Regions from separate parts of the Paenibacillus sp. FSL E2-0201 genome, predicted to be linked through region 2. Evidence: a T-box and tRNA genes for the amino acid it is inferred to sense, from the RefSeq annotation. Region 2 holds a T-box; the other holds one or more tRNA genes.

Region 1 (3,386 bases), 2.6 Mb from region 2:
ATCGTTAAGGCTGGGCTGTGATGGGGAGCGAAAATTGTAGTAGCGAAGGTCATGATCTCACACTGCCAAGAAAAGCCTCTAGCCAGGAGAAGGTGCCCGTACCGCAAACCGACACAGGTAGGCGAGAAGAGAATTCTAAGGCGCGCGGAAGAACTCTCGTTAAGGAACTCGGCAAAATGACCCCGTAACTTCGGGAGAAGGGGTGCCCCGGTAGTGTGAATAGCACGAGGGGGCCGCAGTGAAAAGGCCCAAGCGACTGTTTAGCAAAAACACAGGTCTGTGCGAAGCCGCAAGGCGAAGTATACGGGCTGACGCCTGCCCGGTGCTGGAAGGTTAAGGGGAGTGGTTAGGGGTAACCCGAAGCTATGAACCGAAGCCCCAGTAAACGGCGGCCGTAACTATAACGGTCCTAAGGTAGCGAAATTCCTTGTCAGGTAAATTCTGACCCGCACGAATGGCGTAACGACTTGGGCGCTGTCTCAACGAGAGATCCGGTGAAATTTTAATACCTGTGAAGATGCAGGTTACCCGCGACAAGACGGAAAGACCCCATGGAGCTTTACTGCAGCTTGATATTGAATTTGGGTACGATCTGTACAGGATAGGTGGGAGCCGTAGAAATCGGAGCGCAAGCTTCGGTGGAGGCGCCGTTGGGATACCACCCTGATCGTATCTAGGTTCTAACCTAGTGCCCTAATCGGGTACGGGGACCGTGTCAGGCGGGCAGTTTGACTGGGGCGGTCGCCTCCTAAAGAGTAACGGAGGCGTTCCAAGGTTCCCTCAGAATGGTTGGAAATCATTCGAAGAGTGCAAAGGCATAAGGGAGCTTGACTGCGAGACCTACAAGTCGAGCAGGGACGAAAGTCGGACTTAGTGATCCGGTGGTACCGCATGGAAGGGCCATCGCTCAACGGATAAAAGCTACCCTGGGGATAACAGGCTTATCTCCCCCAAGAGTCCACATCGACGGGGAGGTTTGGCACCTCGATGTCGGCTCATCGCATCCTGGGGCTGAAGTAGGTCCCAAGGGTTGGGCTGTTCGCCCATTAAAGCGGTACGCGAGCTGGGTTCAGAACGTCGTGAGACAGTTCGGTCCCTATCTGTCGTGGGCGCAGGAAATTTGAGAGGAGCTGTCCTTAGTACGAGAGGACCGGGATGGACGTACCGCTGGTGCACCAGTTGTTTCGCCAGAAGCATGGCTGGGTAGCTACGTACGGACGGGATAAGCGCTGAAAGCATCTAAGCGTGAAGCCCCCCTCAAGATGAGATTTCCCAATTAGTAAGACCCCTTGAAGACGACGAGGTAGATAGGTTGGAGGTGGAAGTGCAGTAATGCATGGAGCTGACCAATACTAATCGGTCGAGGGCTTATCCTATACTTAAAATGCAAATTCAATTCGGATTCAGTTTTCAGGCGATTAAGCCTGAGCATTACGCTGTAATGCCCGTTTGGTGGCGATAGCGGAGGGGTTCCACGCGTACCCATCCCGAACACGACCGTTAAGCCCTCCAGCGCCGATGGTACTTGGACCGAAGGGTCCTGGGAGAGTAGGACGCCGCCAAGCGGACAACCACATTACCCGTGGTATTTTTTTTGCCCTTAATATTCGTATGTCTTAAAAGGGCCTTTAGCTCAGCTGGTTAGAGCGCACCCCTGATAAGGGTGAGGTCGGTGGTTCGAGTCCACTAAGGCCCACCATATTCCCTGATAGCTCAGTTGGTAGAGCACTCGACTGTTAATCGAGTTGTCACAGGTTCGAGTCCTGTTCGGGGAGCCATTTATGGAGAGGTGTCCGAGTTTGGCCGAAGGAGCACGATTGGAAATCGTGTAGGCGCCACAAGCGTCTCGAGGGTTCGAATCCCTCTCTCTCCGCCATGAATTTACTTCCCTGTTAGGGATGAGAAGCCTTGGTGGTTCGTTGAAGCATAAGCTTCGTTAGGAATGCTTCGCAATCTCGATAGTAGTGAGAGTATCTCTCTCTCCGCCATAAAGTTTATTAGCATGGCCCGTTGGTCAAGGGGTTAAGACACCTCCCTTTCACGGAGGTAACATGGGTTCGAATCCCATACGGGTCATAACATGGAGGCTTAGCTCAGCTGGGAGAGCATCTGCCTTACAAGCAGAGGGTCGGGGGTTCGATCCCCTCAGCCTCCACCATATTCATTTAAGAACGACGCGGGGTGGAGCAGCCCGGTAGCTCGTCGGGCTCATAACCCGAAGGCCGCAGGTTCAAATCCTGCCCCCGCAACCAAATTTTCTTAAGCATGATGTTTTGGGACTAGCTGGCGTAGTGTAAATGAATAGTATATACTTATTAAATGACGCGGGGTGGAGCAGCCCGGTAGCTCGTCGGGCTCATAACCCGAAGGCCGCAGGTTCAAATCCTGCCCCCGCAACCAATTTACATTTATGCATTATGTCTGTGGAACCGTGGTGTAGTTGGCCTAACATGTCTGCCTGTCACGCAGGAGATCGCGAGTTCGAATCTCGTCGGTTCCGCCATTTAGTTAATTATTGTTGGGGATTAGCCAAGCGGTAAGGCAACGGACTTTGACTCCGTCATGCATAGGTTCAAATCCTATATCCCCAGCCATTTATGAGAGCCATTAGCTCAGTTGGTAGAGCACCTGACTTTTAATCAGGGTGTCGAAGGTTCGAGTCCTTCATGGCTCACCATTATTTTTAAAGTGTGCGCGTGTGGCGGAATGGCAGACGCACCAGACTTAGGATCTGGCGTTTCACGACGTGGGGGTTCAAGTCCCTTCACGCGCACCATATTTTGCGGAAGTGGCTCAGCGGTAGAGCATCGCCTTGCCAAGGCGAGGGTCGCGGGTTCGATTCCCGTCTTCCGCTCCATAATTTTTGCGCCCTTAGCTCAGCTGGATAGAGCGTTTGACTACGAATCAAAAGGCCGGGAGTTCGAATCTCTCAGGGCGCGCCATTTTTATTACTAAGTCATTACATGTTTTGACGGGATGTAGCTCAGCTTGGTAGAGCACCTGGTTTGGGACCAGGGGGTCGCATGTTCAAATCGTGTCATCCCGATTTTATACCTTTGCGGGTGTAGTTCAATGGTAGAACTTCAGCCTTCCAAGCTGATAGCGTGGGTTCGATTCCCATCACCCGCTTATAATTAAGAAACACCTGTCTATTATAGGCAGGTGTTTTTTTGTATAGTTACATTCATATGGATACAATAGAACTTAGGGCTTTTAGTTGAGGAGGTAGCTATGTTTGAATTCGAAGCTAAATTAGTGCGACCTGATGCAAGTGGGAGCTGGACTTATCTTAACGTCCCTTTTGATGCCGAACAAATATTTGAAACAAAGTCCAGGGTACAGGTAAAAGGAACTGTAAATGGAATCCCCTATAGAGGAACGCTTAT
Region 2 (3,386 bases):
ATACATAACAAGGAGTTCTCTCGGAGACTTCGCGGTTATGATGAGGACGAGGTCAACGAATTTCTGGATCAAGTAATTAAAGATTACGAAAGTGTTATCCGTGAGAACAAAGAGCTGCAGAATCAGCTTTTGTCCATTCAAGAGCGTTTGGATCATTTTGTAAACATTGAAGAGAGTTTATCGAAGACGATCTTAGTCGCTCAGGAAGCGGCAGATGATGTGAAGAACAACTCCAAGAAGGAATCGCAGCTTATTATCAAGGAAGCGGAAAAGAACGCAGATCGGATTATTAACGAAGCGTTATCCAAATCCCGTAAAGTTGCTATTGAGACTGAAGAGTTGCGCAAGCAAGCTTCAATCTATCGTACTCGTTTCCGGACATTGGTGGAAGCTCAGCTGGAGCTGTTGTCACAGGATGACTGGAATGCCTTGGAGAGTCGTGAGGCGAGCGAGAACGTAACTTTTAAGGATGATGTTCTACATCGTATCTAATCATTGTGATGAATGCTGATTTGGTTTGTGAGTAGGAAGGATTTTGGACTTTTATAATTTCAAACCAGAATTGGCTAAATAGAGGGAGCTATTCCCTCTATTTTTATTTTCCGTTAAAATCGATCCTAATAAAGGATCTTCCGCCATCGTTGGTATGCTCCTATTTGCGGATTTGGCAAGCGGTTGTTGACATTTAGACTCAAAAAGTCTATAAATAGAACATATCTGTATAATGTTTATATGTATTCGATGACGGGACAAGTACGACAAGGTAACGTTCTCCAGAGAGTCGGCGATTGCTGAGAGCCGATTGTTCGAACCCTGCCGGAAAATCTTCCCCTAGAAGTTAAGCTGAAGCGTTGATCGTGCGTAAGCTTAGCCGTCTGCCGGACGTTACACCGGACCTGTGCATGAGATTTACGCGCGGGACTGAGATTGTGCTGAATACACTCCCCTTAAGGATGTGCTCATGCGCAGAATTAGGGTGGTATCGCGAGCGTCGTCTCGCCCCTTTGGGGGTGGGATGACGCTTATTTTGTTGTTCCGGGGCGGGCCATCCCCCTAAATCCCCCTTGCTAAGGGGGACCCCAAGGGCTGCTGCCCTCTGGACACCCGCAAAGTAAAGCCTCGTGCAAATGGGTACGGTGGTGGAAGCGAACGGACTCATGTGGCTGAAGGAGCGGCCCTTCTTAGGCTCCCCTGCGGGTTCGCCTGCGGGGCCTTCACGGCAAAAGCGGTGAGCGACCAGCTGCGCAAGATCGCGAATTGGCCCCCCGAGCCCCTGCTGCCCTGCGGGATCGCGGCTCGGGTGCCAAGAACAAAAGCACGTGCGACCAGCTGTGCAAGGTCGCTCAGAGACTAAATCATGAAAGGATTGACCATCACATGCAAAAAGTAGATGTCAGAGAAAAAGCGCGGGCAAGAGATGTCCGCATACTGAAGAAATGGAGCGACGAAAATACGTTCCGCAAATCCATGGAGAACCGTGAAGGACGTCCGAACTATGTATTTTACGAAGGTCCTCCTACAGCGAACGGTGCACCGCATATCGGGCACGTGCTGGGCCGTGTAATCAAGGATTTCATCGGTCGTTACCAAACGATGAAAGGCTATCGTGTGGTACGTAAAGCGGGCTGGGATACACATGGTCTTCCAGTAGAGCTAGGCGTGCAGAAGAAGCTTGGGATCTCCGGTAAACAAGAGATCGAAGAATATGGTGTAGAGAAATTCATTCAGGAATGTAAAGACAGCGTCTTCGGCTACGAGAAGCAATGGCGCGAGTTTACAGAGGGTATCGGATACTGGACGGATTTAGATAATCCTTACGTAACCTTGGATAACACATATATCGAAAGCGTGTGGAACATCTTGGCTACGGTTCATGACAAAGGGTTGCTCTATCGCGGACACCGCGTTAGCCCTTACTGCCCAAGCTGCCAGACTACCCTAAGCTCCCACGAAGTAGCTCAAGGCTACAAAACCGTCAAGGATCTTAGTGCGACTGCAAAGTTCAAACTGGATGACAGTGGAGACTACGTACTAGCTTGGACGACTACACCTTGGACATTGCCAGCGCACATGGCTTTAGCCATGAACCCTGACATGGATTATGTACGTGTACAACAAGAAGATGGTGTGTACATCGTTGCTAAGAATTTGGTGGAAGAAGTAATGAAAGGCGAGCACACCGTCCTTTCGACACATAAAGGTTCCGAGTTCATCGGCAAAACTTACGCTCCTCCTTTCGGATACATCAAAGCAGAGAAAAGCAATGTCATCGTAGGTGCTTCCTTCGTTACAGATTCCAGCGGTACAGGGATCGTACACATGGCACCAGCGCATGGTGAAGATGACTACAAGACTTGCCGCGAGAACGGTATCAGCTTCGTAAACGTGGTTGATAATTCCGGTAAGTATACCGATGTAGTGTCTGATTTTGCCGGACGCTTCGTAAAAGATTGCGATTTGGATATCGTTAAAGCTTTGTCTGAAAAAGGATTACTTTACGGTAAAGAAAAATACGAGCACAGCTATCCGTTCTGCTGGCGTTGTGATACACCGCTCTTGTATTACGCAACAGACAGCTGGTTCATCAACACTACAGCGATCAAGGATCAGCTCATTGCTAACAACAACAGCGTAAGTTGGTACCCTGAGCATGTACGCGAAGGCCGTTTTGGTAAGTTCTTGGATGAACTGGTGGACTGGAATATCAGCCGTAATCGTTACTGGGGTACACCGCTTAATGTTTGGGTATGTCAAGAAACGGGCAAAGAGTTCGCTCCACACAGCATTGAAGAACTGAGAGCCATGGCAATCGGCGATGTGCCTGAGGATATCGAGCTGCATAAGCCTTTTGTAGATAAGATCAAGCTACGTAGTCCTTTCAGTGAAGGTGCAGAGATGGTTCGCACACCGGAAGTTATCGACGTTTGGTTTGACAGTGGTTCAATGCCTTTTGCCCAAAGCCACTATCCATTTGAGAACGAAGATAAGCTGAATGATCAGTATCCAGCGGATATGATCTGTGAAGGGATCGACCAGACCCGTGGATGGTTCTACAGCTTGCTAGCTGTATCTACCTTGTTTAAAGGTAAAGCTCCATATAAAGCGGTAATCGCTACAGGCCATATCCTCGATGAGAACGGTCAAAAAATGTCCAAATCCAAAGGCAATGTTATTGATCCTTGGGAAATCATGAATGAATACGGAACGGATGCTTTCCGTTGGGCGATTCTGTCTGACAGTGCACCGTGGAACAACAAACGGTTCTCCCGTGGTCTTGTAGGGGAAACCAAATCTAAAGTTGTAGATACACTGGTGAATACACATGCGTTCTTGACGCTTTATGCAGGCATCGATGGTTACGATCCAGCCGATCATCCTTTTAAAGT

What was found. The T-box of region 2 lies ahead of ileS (isoleucine--tRNA ligase). A T-box ahead of a tRNA ligase gene usually reads a tRNA of that ligase, here a tRNA-Ile.
Region 1: it has a tRNA-Ile gene. The T-box ahead of ileS (isoleucine--tRNA ligase) is inferred to sense a tRNA for this amino acid. The anticodon was not compared.

Annotation. Positions count from the first base shown of each region.
Region 1 covers NZ_CP150154.1:904,594-907,979, forward strand. The annotation lists rRNA gene NSU15_RS03945 (23S ribosomal RNA) at 1-1,376, shown strand, start outside; rRNA gene rrf (5S ribosomal RNA) at 1,449-1,565, shown strand; tRNA gene NSU15_RS03955 (tRNA-Ile) at 1,623-1,699, shown strand; tRNA gene NSU15_RS03960 (tRNA-Asn) at 1,703-1,778, shown strand; tRNA gene NSU15_RS03965 (tRNA-Ser) at 1,784-1,876, shown strand; tRNA gene NSU15_RS03970 (tRNA-Glu) at 2,005-2,076, shown strand; tRNA gene NSU15_RS03975 (tRNA-Val) at 2,083-2,158, shown strand; tRNA gene NSU15_RS03980 (tRNA-Met) at 2,176-2,252, shown strand; tRNA gene NSU15_RS03985 (tRNA-Met) at 2,324-2,400, shown strand; tRNA gene NSU15_RS03990 (tRNA-Asp) at 2,426-2,503, shown strand; tRNA gene NSU15_RS03995 (tRNA-Gln) at 2,520-2,594, shown strand; tRNA gene NSU15_RS04000 (tRNA-Lys) at 2,602-2,677, shown strand; tRNA gene NSU15_RS04005 (tRNA-Leu) at 2,693-2,776, shown strand; tRNA gene NSU15_RS04010 (tRNA-Gly) at 2,783-2,857, shown strand; tRNA gene NSU15_RS04015 (tRNA-Arg) at 2,866-2,942, shown strand; tRNA gene NSU15_RS04020 (tRNA-Pro) at 2,973-3,046, shown strand; tRNA gene NSU15_RS04025 (tRNA-Gly) at 3,059-3,129, shown strand; gene NSU15_RS04030 (YdeI/OmpD-associated family protein) at 3,232-3,386, shown strand, end outside.
Region 2 covers NZ_CP150154.1:5,073,223-5,076,608, reverse strand. The annotation lists gene NSU15_RS22970 (DivIVA domain-containing protein) at 1-492, shown strand, start outside; T-box leader at 733-1,007, shown strand; gene ileS (isoleucine--tRNA ligase) at 1,378-3,386, shown strand, end outside.